DNA from 2 places in the Homoserinimonas aerilata genome. Region 2 is predicted to be linked to the other one. Evidence: predicted binding sites of a transcription regulator. Region 2 holds the regulator's gene; the other holds the start of a gene.
What was found. Region 2 encodes HrcA, which represses chaperone genes, less so after heat shock. Its sites were predicted from a motif close to TTNGCACTCGNNNNNNNCGAGTGCNAA; they were not measured.

Region 1: a site for HrcA is predicted at 6,111-6,137, ahead of groL (chaperonin GroEL). Genes of this name have one in related genera too.

Annotation. Positions count from the first base shown of each region.
Region 1 covers NZ_VFOM01000001.1:97,767-105,421, forward strand. The annotation lists gene FB562_RS00440 (HtaA domain-containing protein) at 1-1,603, shown strand, start outside; gene FB562_RS00445 (DUF2332 domain-containing protein) at 1,663-2,634, shown strand; gene FB562_RS00450 (heme/hemin ABC transporter substrate-binding protein) at 2,759-3,880, opposite strand; gene FB562_RS00455 (DUF3263 domain-containing protein) at 4,056-4,361, shown strand; gene FB562_RS00460 (LytR C-terminal domain-containing protein) at 4,420-4,998, shown strand; gene FB562_RS00465 (DUF3048 domain-containing protein) at 4,979-6,052, shown strand; gene groL (chaperonin GroEL) at 6,182-7,655, shown strand, end outside.
Region 2 covers NZ_VFOM01000001.1:935,780-943,434, reverse strand. The annotation lists gene FB562_RS04450 (PhoH family protein) at 1-648, opposite strand, end outside; gene FB562_RS04445 (histidine triad nucleotide-binding protein) at 755-1,111, opposite strand; gene FB562_RS04440 (16S rRNA (uracil(1498)-N(3))-methyltransferase) at 1,169-1,897, opposite strand; gene dnaJ (molecular chaperone DnaJ) at 1,920-3,020, opposite strand; gene hrcA (heat-inducible transcriptional repressor HrcA) at 3,069-4,091, opposite strand; gene FB562_RS04425 (DUF4870 domain-containing protein) at 4,299-4,697, shown strand; gene FB562_RS04420 (DUF4870 domain-containing protein) at 4,776-5,186, shown strand; gene hemW (radical SAM family heme chaperone HemW) at 5,205-6,434, opposite strand; gene FB562_RS04410 (DUF1990 domain-containing protein) at 6,439-7,092, opposite strand; gene lepA (translation elongation factor 4) at 7,092-7,655, opposite strand, start outside.

The DNA.
Region 1 (7,655 bases), 840 kb from region 2:
GGTCACACCGCCTGTGACTCCGCCGACGACGCCTGAGGTTGTCGTTCCGACGACGGCCGGTTCGCTCACCTGGGGTGTCAAGGACTCGTTCCGCAGCTACGTGACCGGCTCCGTCGCCCACGGCAGCATCAGCACGACCGGCGCACGAGCATCCGGAGGCGCTTTCGTCTTCGGCCAGGCCGCAGGGGGTAGCTTCACCAAGGATGCCGGGGTCGGCACCGCGAACTACTCCGGCTCGGTGCGCTTTACCGGTCACGCCGGGGTGCTCGACCTGACATTCGCTAACCCCGTCGTGCAGGTCGACTCCGCCACCAGTGGCACCCTCTACGTCAGCAGCAACGGGAGCCGCATCGCAATCGCCAGCCTCAACCTTGCGGCAGGGAGCCGCAGCGAGAGCGGCGCCGCAGTGACCTACTCAGGCGTTCCGGCGACACTGACCGCGCAGGGCACTCAGGCGTTCGCCCTCAACGGCAGCCCCTTCTATGCCGCAGGCACAGCACTCGACCCGCTCAGCTTCACCATCGGAGCGCCCGGCAACACCGGCGGTGGTACCGCCGTGATCGCCTCCTACGTGCAGCAGGCGGTGACACAGTCCGCGACTGCACAGCCGGCCGCGACACCGCCCGCAACAACAGGCGTTATCGTCGACGGCGGCACCGACAAGGTCAAGGAGGGTGGCAAGATCACCATCACCGCCGACGGCTTCCAGCCGGGCGAGACGGGCATCCTTGTCGTCATCTACTCCGAGCCCACAGTGCTTGACCGCAACGCCACAGCAGACAGCACGGGGCGTGTGAGCTGGACGGGCACCCTGCCCGCCGGACTCACCGGCCAGCACACGCTCACCCTGCAGGGTTCCGTCGACCGCGGCGTCGTCATCGACATCCCCGCATCCACGAAGCTCACCTCTCTCGCGAGCTGTGCGGTGACGGATGCGAAGCTCGTTTGGGGTTTCAAGGAGGCCTTCCGCTCGTACATCAGCGGAACCATTGCCAACGGCGAATGGATCGTCAGCGATGGTGCAGCCTACGAGACGCCCGACTTCAGCTGGAGTGATGGCGTCGGCGGCTACGACAGCGCTACCGGAGAAGGCGACATCGCATTCGCCGGAGCCATCCGATTCACCGGCCACGGCGGCATCCTCGACACCACTGTCGCCAACCCGCGGCTCGAGATCATCGACGCAGACACCGCCTACGTGCTGCTCGATGTGACCGGCACCACGCAGGAGGGCGAAGAGATCAAGCAGACGGGGGTGCGTTTCGTCGAGCTTGACCTCAGCGCCGCAACCGACAACAGCACTGACGCGCTGCTGAGCATTCAGGATGCCCCGGCCACGCTCACCGAGCTGGGCTCAGCCGCGTTCGGCACCTACGAGGTCGGAACCGAATTTGACCCGGTCACATTCACGGCCACCCTCGACCCCGAGTGTGCGGTCGCGGCCACGACCAGCGTGAGCGACGAAAAGCCGCAGGCGACCGTCACGCCCATCTCCGCCGGCCCCGACCTCGGCTGGCTGCTCTGGGCCGGACTCGCGCTGCTGGTGCTGCTGATCGCCGCAGCCGTCGTGATCATCGTCCGTCGCCGCGCCACCCAGGGCTGACCCGCCGCCAGCCCAACGACATGCCCCACCGGGCGCACCCGGTGGGGCATGATCGACAGATGAGCCCCCGCCCGACCGCCGAACGCGACACCGCGCAGTGGTACCGGGACTTCGCGCGACAGGTGGCCGGCGTCTCGCCTGTCTACGAGGCCTGGGCCGACGGAATCGCCGGCGACGTGAGCATCCGGGCCCTCATCGACACGCTTCCCGAACAGAAAAGACAACCACCCCTCGTGCTCGCCACAGCACGCCTCATCGGCGCGGCAGAAGGCGACTACGACGGTCTCGCCCAGTTCCTGCGCGAGAACTGGCAGCAGGTGGCGACCGAAGCTGCGGTGCGCCCCATGCAGACCAACGAGCCCGCCCGCTGCGCCGCACTGCTGCCGGCGCTCGCACAAATCCCCGGGCCGATCGCACTGCTCGAACTTGGGGCGTCAGCCGGGCTCTGCCTGCACCCCGACCGCTACAGCTACGACTACAACGCCACACGCCTCGACCCCGCCGCGGGGCCATCCGAGTTGCTCCTCCACTGCGACGGAAACCCGCCCCAACCGCTCCGGATGCCCGAAATCGTGTGGAGGGCAGGGATCGACCTCGAACCGCTCGACCCGGCAGAACCGCGCGACCGTGACTGGCTCGAAGCACTCATCTGGCCCGGGCAGCACAAACGCCTCGCCCGGCTGCGCAGCGCCATGACGATCGCGCAGGCGGACGAACGGATGCTCGTGCGCGGGGACGCCGCAGACAAACTAGACGAGGTGGCCGGCCTCGCCCCCGACGGGTCAACACTCGTCATCGTCACAGCGGGTGTACTCGTCTACATTCCCTACGCGCAGCGGATGCGACTGGTCGAGAAGATCCGCAGGCTCGACGCCTCCTGGGTGTCGCTTGAAGGCTCAGCCGTGCTGCCCGACGTGGCGGAGAGACTGCCGGCCGGAAGTGGTGCAGGGCGATTCGTGCTCGCGCTCGACGGGCATCCGCTCGCCTACGCGGGGCCGCACGGCGAGACACTCGAGCCGCTCGCGGGGTAGCTCGGCGGCCGGTCTCGAGACTGGAGCGGTAGACCACTGATCGACTCGCTCCGCGAGCTTCCTCATGCAATGCCGCTGCGCGCCATTGCACCTCGACCAGCGGGTGGTCTCGCGGGTTGAGGGGCTACGCCGCGGGCGCGTAGACGGCGCGGGCGAGCGCGTCGAGCACGTCGGCGGTGCGCGGCCCGAAGCTGAGCACCTGCCCGTCGGCCATGTCGACGAAGCGGCGGTTCATGCCGGCCGGGGTCTGCGCGAGCGCGAGTTTCGTGTCCAGTAGTTGGTCGACGCCGCCGGCGCTCTCCAGCCCGGAGGTCATCACCAGGATGAGGTCGGGCCGGGCCGAGATGACGGCCTCATCGGTCATCGGTTTCATGCCCGTCCAGCCGATCTCGGCGGCGACATCGATGCCGCCGAGGCCCGTGATGATGTCGTCGACACCCGATTCGCTGCCGAACAGGTAGTAGATGCCGCTGCCGCCGCGCAGGTACAGGAACAGCATCCGCAGCTTCTCGCCCTCCGCCTTCGGGGCGATGCCGGCGATCTCGGCGACCTTTGCGTCGATCTGCTGTTGCAGCGCCGTCGCGAGCAGTTCGCCGGCGTCGGGGGCGCCGAATGCCGCCGCAACCTGTCGGGCGAGCTGCCCGACGCCGTCGAAGCCGGGTTCGGCGTCGACGAACACGACGGGGATGCCGGCGTCGCGCAGCTGCAGGATGACGTCGATGGGGCCGATGGTGCCGTCGGTGATGACGAGTGTCGGCCGCAGCGCGAGCACTGACTCGTTGTTGATGGAGTGCCCGCCGGAGGTGACCACGGGAAGGTCCGCGACCTCGGCGAACGTCGACGACACGTCGCGCCCGACGAGGCTGTCGGCGAAGCCGAGCCCGACGATCGTCGCGGCGACCGAACCGGACATGTCGAGGCCGAGAACGCGGGAGGTCTCGTCGACGGTCACCTCGGTGTCGCCGTCGAGGTCATGCGAGGTGACGGTCGCAGGCAGCGTCTGCGAGGGCGACTCCTCGACGGCGGTGATGGATGCGGATGCGAGCATCGCGGTCGATTCGCCGTGCCAGGAGAGCGGGTCGTCGAGCAGGTCGAGCTCCGCGAGCGGCACCGACTGTGCGCCGGGCGTGCTCGCCTCGGGCTCCTGGGCGCCGGCCGTGCCGCCTGCGCAGCCCGCGAGCATCGCGATGGCGGCGATCGAGGCGATGGCGGCGACGAGCGGTCGGATGCTGGGGCGGGCGAACAAGCGGAGAGTCCTTGGGCTGTGGGCTGGGAGGGGGCGCGGATGCTGCAGCGCGAGAGGCAGCACCTCTTAGGTAATCCTAACCAAAGAAGCCTGAAATCACCATGGACGTCTCCCTGTTCGCGAACTGCCGCGCGACCTGCCCGGCTTCGGGGCGTGCCCGCCTAGGATTGCGGCGATGTACGAGACCGAGCGAGCCGATCAGGGCGAGGGCCAGGAGCTCCCCGAGCGGGAGCTCATGGTGCTGGCCTTCGAGCGTCGCCCGTGGCGGCATCCGGGTGCCAAGGAGGAGGCCATCCGTGTGGAGCTTGGCCTCAGCACGGCCCGCTACTATCAGGTGCTGAATGCGGCAATCGACTCGCCTGCCGCGCTCAAGTACGATCCGATGCTCATCAGGCGGCTTCGGCGGCTGCGTGACGGCCGTCGGCGCGGCGTGTCCGGGGGAGACCCGGCGGGGGCGTCGCCCATTACCGCTCGCGGCTGAGCCCGAACGGCGCCCGCCACCCGCCCGGCGTCGAGGCCCCGACCATTTGGAAGAAACTATGGCAACCCCGATCAAGGACCGCTACGACGACATCCCTGCCGAGTTGCTGCGCGTCGGCGCTCACCGCGCCCCGGCGCAACGGTGGCGCGGGTGGATCGGCTTCGGCTGGGCGGCGCTCGCCACCGTCGTGCTCGTCGTGGGCGGCGTGTTCGGGCTGTCGCTGCTCGTGCCCGATCTGGAGATCAAGATCCCGGGCATCGACACTGCGGTGAACGACCCGGGCACCGCGGATGGCGGCGACTCCGCTCCGGCGGTGGAGGCCGACCCGGTGCTCGACCCGACCGTCGCGATCTCCGTCCTGAACGGCACGCCGACGAGCGGCCTCGCCACCGAGGTGGGTGACCTGCTCGTGAGCCAGGGCTGGGAGGGTGCCGCTCTCGGCGCCGGCAGCCGGGCGAACGCCGCCGCCGATGACGTCGCGACCACCCAGGTGTTCTACAGCGATGCGGCCCATGAGGGGGCGGTGCGCATGATCATCCAGAATCTGGGCATCGGCGAGGCCGTGCTCTCCAATGACTACCCGGCGTCGCCCATCACGGTGCTGCTCGGTGCGGACTATGTGCCCCCAGCCGGCTGACACGTGGCGGCGCGCCCGCGTGCGCCGCAGCCTCGCGGTCTGGGGTGTCGCGGCAGCCGCAGCGCTGGCGATCAGCGGATGCGAGGCGCTGCCGACACCGTCGCCGACGCCGTCCGCCTCACCCGACTACACCTCCACCTACGAGCCGCCCGCACCCACCGAGTTGGCACCGCTGCGGGGCACGACGGTCGAGGCCGGGTCGCTGGCGCACGCATCCGTCGCCGCCAAGATCGACAATCACTGGGATGCGCGCCCGCAGTTGGGCCTGGAGCGCACCGACATCGTCTTCGAGGAGCTCGTCGAGGGTGGCATCACCCGTTATGTGGCGGTCTGGCACAGCGATATCCCGGAGGAGTTGGGCCCGATCCGCTCCATCCGGCCCATGGATCCGGACATCGCGTCGCCCTTCGGCGGCATCATCTTCTATGCGGGCGGGCAGCCGCAGTTCGTCAGCATGATGCGCAGCACACCCGTGTACAACGCCATCCACGGCCAGGGTGACACGGCCGCCTACATGTATCGGGCGGGCGACCGCAGCGCCCCGCACAATGTGATCGTGAAGGCGCGCGAATTCTTGGCCACCCAGCCTGACATCGCGGCGCCGAAGCAGCAGTTCGCCTATTCGCTGGATGCGGCCTCGTCGACGGCCGCGAAGGAGGGTTCCCCGACGGGCACGCTGCAGTTGGCCTTCTCGAACGGGTTCCGCCCCGCGTGGGGCTATGACGCGGCATCCGGTCGCTATCTGCGCTTTCAGGATGGCGCCCCCGATCTCGACTCCTCGGGTGCGCAGCTCTCGGCGACGAATGTGGTGACCGTTCGGGTTCCGATCACGCATGGCACCGGTGTTCCGAAGACCGAGTTGCTCGGAAGCGGCGAGGCGTGGGTGACGACGGGCGGCGGAACAGTGCACGGCAGCTGGCACAAGGCGGCAGCGACGGATGCCATAACGCTGCTGGGCGACGACGGTATCGTCCTGCGCCTGGGCGCCGGAAACACCTGGGTGGAGCTCGTGCCGCTCGAGGGCTCGGTCGAGATCATTCCGCCTGCGGCGTAGCCTTCCGGATGCCCCACCCGGTGAGCTTGCACTCACAGGGTCCGAGTGCCAGACTTGTCTGGCACTCTCCCATCGGGAGTGCCAAAGCTGTTGCAAATTCGTAACGTCCCGAAAGGACGAGAGGAACACATGGCAAAGATCATTGCTTTCAACGAGGAGGCCCGTCGCGGCCTCGAGCGTGGCCTCAACACGCTCGCCGACGCCGTCAAGGTGACGCTTGGCCCGCGCGGTCGCAACGTCGTCCTCGAGAAGAAGTGGGGCGCCCCCACCATCACGAACGACGGTGTCTCCATCGCCAAGGAGATCGAGCTCGACGACCCGTACGAGAAGATCGGTGCCGAGCTCGTCAAGGAGGTCGCCAAGAAGACGGATGACGTCGCCGGCGACGGAACGACCACCGCCACCGTCCTCGCCCAGGCGCTCGTTCGCGAAGGCCTGCGCAACGTCGCGGCCGGCGCCGACCCCATCAGTCTGAAGCGTGGCATCGAGAAGGCCGTCGCGGCCGTCACCGAGGCGCTCATCGCGCAGGCGAAGCCCATCGAGACCAAGGAAGAGATCGCCGCCACGGCGTCCATCTCTGCCGGTGACCCCGAGATCGGCGCGCTGATCGCCGAGGCGATCGACAAGGTCGGCAACGAGGGTGTCGTCACGGTCGAGGAGTCGAACACGTTCGGCACCGAGCTCGAGCTGACCGAGGGCATGCGCTTCGACAAGGGTTACCTGTCGGCGTACTTCGTCACCGACCCGGAGCGCCAGGAGACGGTCTTCGAAGACCCCTACGTGCTCATCGTCAACGGCAAGATCTCGAACATCAAGGATCTGCTGCCGATCGTCGACAAGGTCATCCAGGCCGGCAAGCAGCTGCTGATCATCGCCGAGGATGTCGACGGCGAGGCTCTGGCCACGCTGGTCGTCAACAAGATCCGCGGCATCTTCAAGTCGGTCGCCGTCAAGGCTCCCGGCTTCGGTGACCGCCGCAAGGCGCAGTTGCAGGACATCGCCATCCTCACCGGTGGTCAGGTCATCAGCGAGGAGGTCGGTCTCAAGCTCGAGAACGCGACCCTCGACCTGCTCGGCCGTGCCCGCAAGGTCGTCATCACGAAGGACGAGACCACGATCGTCGAGGGTGCCGGCGACGCCGAGGCCATCGCCGGTCGCGTTGCGCAGATCCGTTCGGAGATCACCAACACCGACAGCGACTACGACCGTGAGAAGCTGCAGGAGCGCCTGGCCAAGCTGGCCGGTGGCGTCGCCGTCATCAAGGCGGGTGCCGCGACCGAGGTCGAGCTGAAGGAGCGCAAGCACCGCATCGAGGACGCCGTCCGCAACGCGAAGGCTGCCGTCGAAGAGGGCATCGTCGCCGGTGGTGGCGTCGCGCTCATCCAGGCCGGCGAGGTCGCCTTCGCGGGCGGATCGATGACCGACCTGCTCGGCGACGAGGCGACCGGTGCGAACATCGTTCGCGTCGCGATCGACGCGCCGCTCAAGCAGATCGCCACCAACGCGGGCCTCGAGCCCGGTGTTGTTGCCGAGAAGGTGCGCAACCTGCCCACCGGCCACGGCCTGAACGCGGCGACGGGTGAGTACGTCGACATGCTCGCCG
Region 2 (7,655 bases):
CACGAAGGAGTCATTGAGCGTGCGCCCACGCATATAGGCGAGCGGGGCGACCTCGATCGTGCCGATCGCCATCAGCTTGACGACCACATCGGGGTCCATCATCTCGTTCAGCGCGTCGTACAGCGGGCGAAGGTAGGGGTCGATCTTGTCGGTGAGGGTTCCCGGAAGGAAGCCCAGCCGCTCGCCAGCCTCGACCGCCGGACGGGTCAGGATGATGCGGTTGACCTCCTTGCGCTGCAGGGCCTGCACAGCCTTCGCCATCGCCAGGTAGGTCTTGCCGGTGCCCGCAGGGCCGATGCCGAACACGATCGTGTTCTCGTCGATCGCATCGACATAGTCGCGCTGACCGAGCGTCTTCGGTCGGATGCTCTTGCCCCGGCTGGTCAGGATCGGCTGCCCCAGAACATCGCTGGGGCGCTCCCCGTCGCTCGCGATGAGTCGAGCAGACTCGCGCACATCACCCACGCCGAGATCATGCTCGGCCCGGGCCAGCACGGCGAGCTCATCGATGAGCCTGCGCACGGCGCGCACCTGATCTACAGGCCCATCGAGTTGGATCTCGTTGCCACGGACGTGCACCGAGACGAGCGGATGCTGTTCCTCCATGGTGCGAAGCAGGCGATCCTGCGGCCCCAGAAGGTGCACCATCGCCACGCCGTCCACCCGAAAGCGCTCGCTTGTGACGGCATCCTGCGCGCCGCTGCCGTCGGAGCCGCCCGGGGATGCTGGGCCGTGCGCCGATTCGAAGCCGTCGTCAATCGCCAAGGGAGCCTTCCGTGAGCCCGCCGCCCATGATGTGGGCGTGAACGTGGAACACCGTCTGGCCGGCATCCGTGCCCGTGTTGAACACGAGACGGAACTGGCCGCCACAGTGTTCCTCTGCCAGCGTCGCAGCCGCGGCGACCATCTCTGCGAGGAGCTCCGGATCGCCCGCCGCGAGTTCGACGACATCACGGAACTGCGGATCCTTCGGGATCACAAGCAGGTGCACAGGGGCCTTCGGCGCGATGTCGCGGATCGCGATCAGCCGCTCGCTCTCGAAGACGACGTCGGCCGGGATCTCACGATCGATGATCCTCGTGAAGATGGACGGTTCGGCATGGTCAGGCATACGACAAGCCTAAGCGACAACCGGCCCGGCACTGCGGCGCGAGCGTGGCTGCCGCCACTACCAGCGGCCCAGGCGCGCGCTCAGTACCGCGATCGCCGCGGGACCCGCCGTGGAGGTTCGCAGCACCCCGTCGCCGAGACGCACAGCGACGGCTCCTGCCGCGGCCAACTGCTCGAGCTCGGCCGGCGCGATGCCTCCCTCCGGCCCCACGACGACGGCAACATCGCGCCCGTCGAGTTCGAGCTCAGACAGCCGCTGTTCCGCCGTCGGCTCCAGCACGAGCACACGCAGTTGCGACGCCAGCGCGGCGACTGCGGTCGTCGACGCCAGCTCCCGCACCTCAGGGATGCGCGGCCTCATCGACTGCTTCGTGGCCTCGCGCACGATCGCCCTCCACCGCTCGATGCCCTTCGCCACCTTGGGGCCCTGCCATCTCACGATCGAGCGCTGCGCAGCCCACGGCACAACAGCATCCACACCGAGCTCGGTCGCCGCCTGCACGGCGGACTCATCGCGATCGCCCTTGGCCAGAGCCTGCACGAGCAGCACCGCAGGCGACGGCACCGGGGTCTCGACGACGTCGACGGCCTCGACGACGAGACGGGCAGCATCCGCCTCCACAACCGGCCCGGTCACGACAAGCCCCGCACCGTTGCCGATCGACAGCGACTCCCCCACCCGGATGCGACTCACCGTGACGGCATGCCTGGCCTCGGCACCCTCGATCGAGACGGATGCGCCCGGCGCCGCCGACACTAGCGACTCGTTCAGGTAGAAGTGCGCCACGCTCGTCTCCCGCCTGTCGCAGCTAGATGTTCAGGAAGCGGTCGCGCAGCTTCTGGAACAGCCCCTGCTGGAAGTGCGCCAGATGCGGCGGCACCGCATTCTGCACGCGGGCCAGCTCGGCGATGAGCTCCTTCGACTTCGAGTTGAGCTTCGTGGGCGTGAGCACCTGGATGCCGACCTTCAGATCACCACGGCCCGAACCACGCAGGTGGGTGACGCCACGATCCTTGACCGTGATCACCTCCGCGCTCTGCGCGCCGGGCTTGATCTCCAGCTCGACCGGACCATCGAGCGCGTCGAACGTGGCCGTCGTGCCGAGGATCGCATCCGTCATCTGCACCTCGAGCGTCGCCAGGATGTCGTCGCCATTGCGGCTGAACACATCGTGGTGGCGCACCTTGATCTCGAGGTACAGGTCGCCGTTGGGCCCACCGGCCGGGCCGACCTCGCCCTGACTCGGCATCTGCAGGCGAAGGCCCGTGTCAACGCCGGCGGGGATGTCGACGGGGATGCGACGGCGGGCGCGCACGCGGCCCTGGCCGGAGCACGTCGAGCACGGGTTCGGGATGACCGTGCCGAAGCCGCGGCAGGTGCCACAGGGGCTCGAGGTCATCACATTGCCGAGCAGGCTGCGCACGGAACGCTGGATGAGGCCGGAGCCGCCACAGATGTCGCATGTCGCCATCTCGGTGCCCGGGGCGCAGCAGGAGCCCGCGCACGTCTTGCACGTGACGGCCGTGTCGACCTCGACCTCGTGCTGCGTGCCGAAGATGACATCCTCGAGCGTCACCTCGATGCGGACGAGCGCATCCTGCCCTCGCTCCGTGCGAGAACGCGGAGGGCGATTGCCGCCGCCCCCACCGCCGAAGAAGGTCTCGAAGATGTCGCCGAAGCCACCGAATCCACCGCCGAAGCCGGCCTGGTCGCCCAGATCGTACTGCTCCTTCTGCTTGGGGTCGGAGAGCACGTCATAGGCGTGGGTCACGTCCTTGAAGCGATCGGCGGCATCCGCTCCCGGATTCACATCGGGGTGCAACTCGCGGGCAAGACGACGGTACGCCTTCTTGATCACCTCGGGGGTCGCATCCCGGTCGACGCCGAGTACTTCGTAATGGTCAGCCACTGCAGTTCCTTAGATTCTTGTTCTCTCGTGTGACGCGCCGCGCCACAGTCAACTCTCGCCCAACAGGCGCGACAGGTAACGTGCAACCGCACGAACCGCCGCCATATTGCTGGAATAGTCCATCCGGGTCGGCCCCAGAAGCCCCAGGCGGGCAAGCTCGCCGCCGGCCGCCGTGTAGCCCGTGCTCAGCACGGAAGCCTCGCCGAGGCCGAAAGACTCGTTCTCCCGGCCGATGCGCACCGAGATGCCAGCCTGATCCTGCTCCATCTCGCCGAAGAGCTTCAGCAGGGTGACCTGCTCCTCGATCGCCTCCAGAACAGGATAGATGCTGCCGGCGAAGTCCTCCTCCGTGCGCGCAAGATTCGCAGCCCCCGCCATCACGAGCCTGTCGTGCCTGTTCGCGAGAACCTGCTCGGCCAGGCTGGCCGCGATCGGATGCACCACCTCGCGCCGAGCAGGAGCGAAGTCGTCGGCGAGCGAGTCGAGGCGCGCAGCCGCCTCCGTGAGGAGCAGCCCGTCGAGGGCCGAGTTGATGCGCATCCGCAGGTCACTCAAAAACTCGTCATCGAGGCCGGGCCCCACGTCGACCATGCGCTGCTCCACCCGACCGGTGTCGGTGATCAGCACGGTGAGAATGCGCGACTCGGTGAGCGGCACCAACTCGACATGACGGATGCGCGAGCGCCCCAGAGACGGGTACTGCACAAGAGCGACCTGATGCGTGAGCTGCGAGAGCAGGCGCACCGTGCGCGCGAGCACGTCATCGAGATCGGCCGATTCGCCCAGGAACGCGTGGATCGCCTGCCGCTGCGCCGCATTCAACGGCCTGAGATCGGCGAGCTGGTTGACGAAGAGGCGATAACCCTTGTCGGTCGGCACACGGCCGGAGGAGGTGTGCGGCGCGGCAATCAACTCCTCCTCCTCGAGCTGGGCCATGTCGTTGCGGATCGTCGCCGCGGACACGCCGAATGAATGGCGCTCGACGATCGACTTGGAGCCGACAGGCTCTCGGGACTCCACATAGTCCTGCACGATCACCCGGAGCACCTCGAGACCGCGATCTGAGACCACAATCCACCGCCCTCACGGTCATTGGCACTCGAACAAGTTGACTGCCAATTGTATCGTGACACGCCGCTTCCGCATTCGTTGCGCGGCGCGGCGAAGAGGCACTACCTTATGGGATAGCCTTCGCTGCCCTCATTCAGGGGGCACTCAGCAGCGTCAGGTGTCCCGGCATGCACCGGGCAACTCCCGAAAACCGGAAAGGCATACGCAATGACCGATCAGACCCCTCCCCCCGCGTCACCGGCGGCAGCAGCACCGCTCACCCCTGCCGAGGACAACCAGTGGGCGTCGTTCGCACACCTGGGTGGCATCCTGTGGATCCTCCCGCCGCTCATCATCTGGCTCGTGTTCAAGGACCGCGGCACCCACACCGACCGTGAGGGCAAGGAGTCGGTGAACTTCCAGATCGCCGTCACCATCGGCCACATTGCGATCCAGATCATCAACGCCGTGCTGACCGCTGTCACCTTCGGCTTCTGGATGCTCATCGGATGGATCCTGCCGCTCGCGCTCTGGATTCTCACGATCGTGTTCTGCATTCAGGGTTTCAACGCCGCGAAGAACGGCCAGTCCTACCGCTACCCGGTCAACCTGCGCCTCATCAAGTAGTCGCAGAGCAGACGCAGGGCCGGGAGCATTGCTCCCGGCCCTGCGTCGTTCACGGGCGGGTTTGCTTTAATGGGCCGTATGACGAATCAGGCACCCCCACCACCGCCCTCCGGCTACAACGCCGCACCGCAGCCGCTCAGCCCCTCAGACGAGAAGCTGTGGGCGACGCTCATCCATGTCGGCGGCATCTTTCTCGGCTTCCTGCCGGCGCTGATCGGCTATCTGCTGTTGAAGGACCGCGGGCCGTTCGTGCGTGAGCACACGAGGTCTGCCCTCAACTTCCAGATCTCGTTCACCATCTATGCGGTCGCCCTCAGCATCGTGGGCAGCATCATCGTGGCCGTGACGTTCGGAATCGGGGCGATCATCGTTGTGCCGGTTCTCATCGCATTCGGTGTCGCCGCCATCGTCTTCATGATCATCGCAGCGGTCAAGGCGAACTCGGGGCAGTACTACAAGTACCCGGTGACGATCGAATTCATCAAGTAGCACCCGGGACGGGCGGCATCAGCCTTCGTCGAGGAGCCGTCGCACGACGGCATCTGCGAGCAGCCGCCCGTTCCTCGTGAGCACGATCGTGCCGCGCACCGCACTCGCACCCTCGACGAGGCCGTCGGCGATGAGCCCCGCGACGGCCGTGCGGCCCTGCGGCCCCAGCTCCCCCGCCGATATTCCTTCACGGATGCGCAGCTGGAGGAGCACACGCTCGACCCGTCTCGTCTCCTGGTCGAGCGTCTCCCGCCCGGCGGCAGGCGAATGCCCCGCCATGATGCGGTCGGCGTAGGCGGCCGGATGCTTCACATTCCACCAGCGGACCCCGCCGACATGGCTGTGGGCGCCGGGCCCGACACCCCACCAGTCGTGACCCCTCCAGTAGGCGAGGTTGTGACGGGAGCGGTGGGCATCCGTCGTCGCCCAGTTGCTCACCTCGTACCAGTCGAATCCGGCCGCGCCGAGCAGCTCGTCGGCCAGCTCGTACATGTCGGCCTGCAGATCCTCATCAGGCTGCGCAACCTCGCCGCGCCTGATCTGCCGGGCCAGCTTCGTGCCGTCCTCCACGATGAGCGAATAGGCGGAGAGGTGATCCGGCGCCTGCGCGATGGCGTGCTCGAGCGAGCGGCGCCAGTCGTCGAGCGACTCCCCCGGTGTTCCGTAGATGAGGTCGAGGCTGACGTCGAGGCCCGCCTCGCGGGCCCACGCGACCACCAGCGGCACGCGCTCGGGGTCGTGGGTGCGCTCCAGCGTCGCCAGAACGTGTGGGACGGCCGACTGCATGCCGAACGACACCCGCGTGAAACCGGCGCGCCCCAGCGCCATCAGGTAGTCGAGGTCGACCGAATCGGGGTTCGCCTCTGTCGTGACCTCCGCATCCGGAGCGATTCGCCAGGCGTCGCGCACAGCGTCGAACATCGAGACCAGATCGGATGCGGGCAGCAGCGTCGGAGTGCCGCCGCCGAAGAAGACGGTTGACACCGGCCGCTCGGGCAGGCCCGCAGCATCCATCACGCCACGTGCCAGCGCGACCTCCTGCACAGCCTGGCTCGCGTAGTCGCTGCGCTTCGCACCCCGAAGCTCATCTGAGGTGTAGGTGTTGAAATCGCAGTAGCCGCAGCGCACACGGCAGAACGGCACATGCAGGTAGACGCCGAAGTCGCGGCCCTCCGCGCCCTCGGCGACGGATGCCGGAAGGGCGCCGTCGAGGGGCGCAGGGTCGGCGATGGGCAGGGCGGAGGGCATCGTGTCAGTCGACAGGGCCGGTGAGGGCCTTCAGATAGCGGGCACGGATGATGCGCTGCCCGATCGCGAGGAAAGGACGCGCCCACCCCCACCCCGTCGCAGAGCGAGAGATCGTGCGGACCGTGAGCCACACGGAGCCGTCGTCTTCGAGGTCGACGACGAACGACTCCTCACCGCTGATCTGGTGGCCGGGCAGGGTGCCGTAGGCGAAGCCCTTGCGATTCGGTTCGTCGATCACGTAGACGACGCGCACAGGCTCATGGATCTTGAACGGGCCGACGTGCAGCACCAGCCAGGCCGAGTCGCCGGGCGAGACGAAGGGCAGGCCGTCCGGCCCGTACACCGTCTCTGTCGACGGGCCGGTGATGGCAGGGGCGACGGGCGTGCCCGCCGTGTCGAAGGAGACGGGCGCGTAGCTGCCCTCGGTGACCTCCGGAGGGGTCTCCGTCAGCTCGATCGTGAAACCGCTGCGGACCTTGATACCCCACGCGAGTGTCGCGTGCCAGGCGAAATCCCAGCGCGCGGGGCCGGTGCCGATGCGCACCCGCTTCTCGAAGACGCGGTAGCCCTCCGGCGGGTAGCGCAGCGTCTCGGGCGACTGAGTGGCCCCCACCGCCGCGTAGGTGACAGGAAGATTCCAGAGCGCGGGGCGCGACACTACTTCTTGTCCTTCTTCTCGACATCACCCGAGAGGGCGGCAATGAACGCCTCCTGAGGAACCTCGACGCGGCCCACCATCTTCATGCGCTTCTTGCCCTCCTTCTGCTTCTCGAGGAGCTTGCGCTTGCGGGTGATGTCACCGCCGTAGCACTTGGCCAGAACATCCTTGCGGATGGCACGGATGCTCTCACGAGCGATGATGCGAGCACCGATCGCCGCCTGAATGGGCACCTCGAACTGCTGGCGCGGAATCAGCTCGCGCAGACGCCCCGTCATCAGCACGCCATAGGCATACGCCTTCTCGCGGTGCACGATCGCGCTGAACGCATCCACCTGCTCGCCCTGCAACAGGATGTCGACCTTTACCAGGTCGGCCTCCTGCTGACCCGACGGCTCGTAGTCGAGGCTCGCATAGCCGGCCGTCTTGCTCTTCAGCTGGTCGAAGAAGTCGAACACGATCTCGCCGAGCGGCATCGTGTACTTGATCTCGACCCTGTCCTCGCCGAGATAGTCCATGCCGAGGAGCGTGCCGCGGCGCCCCTGGCAGAGCTCCATGATCAC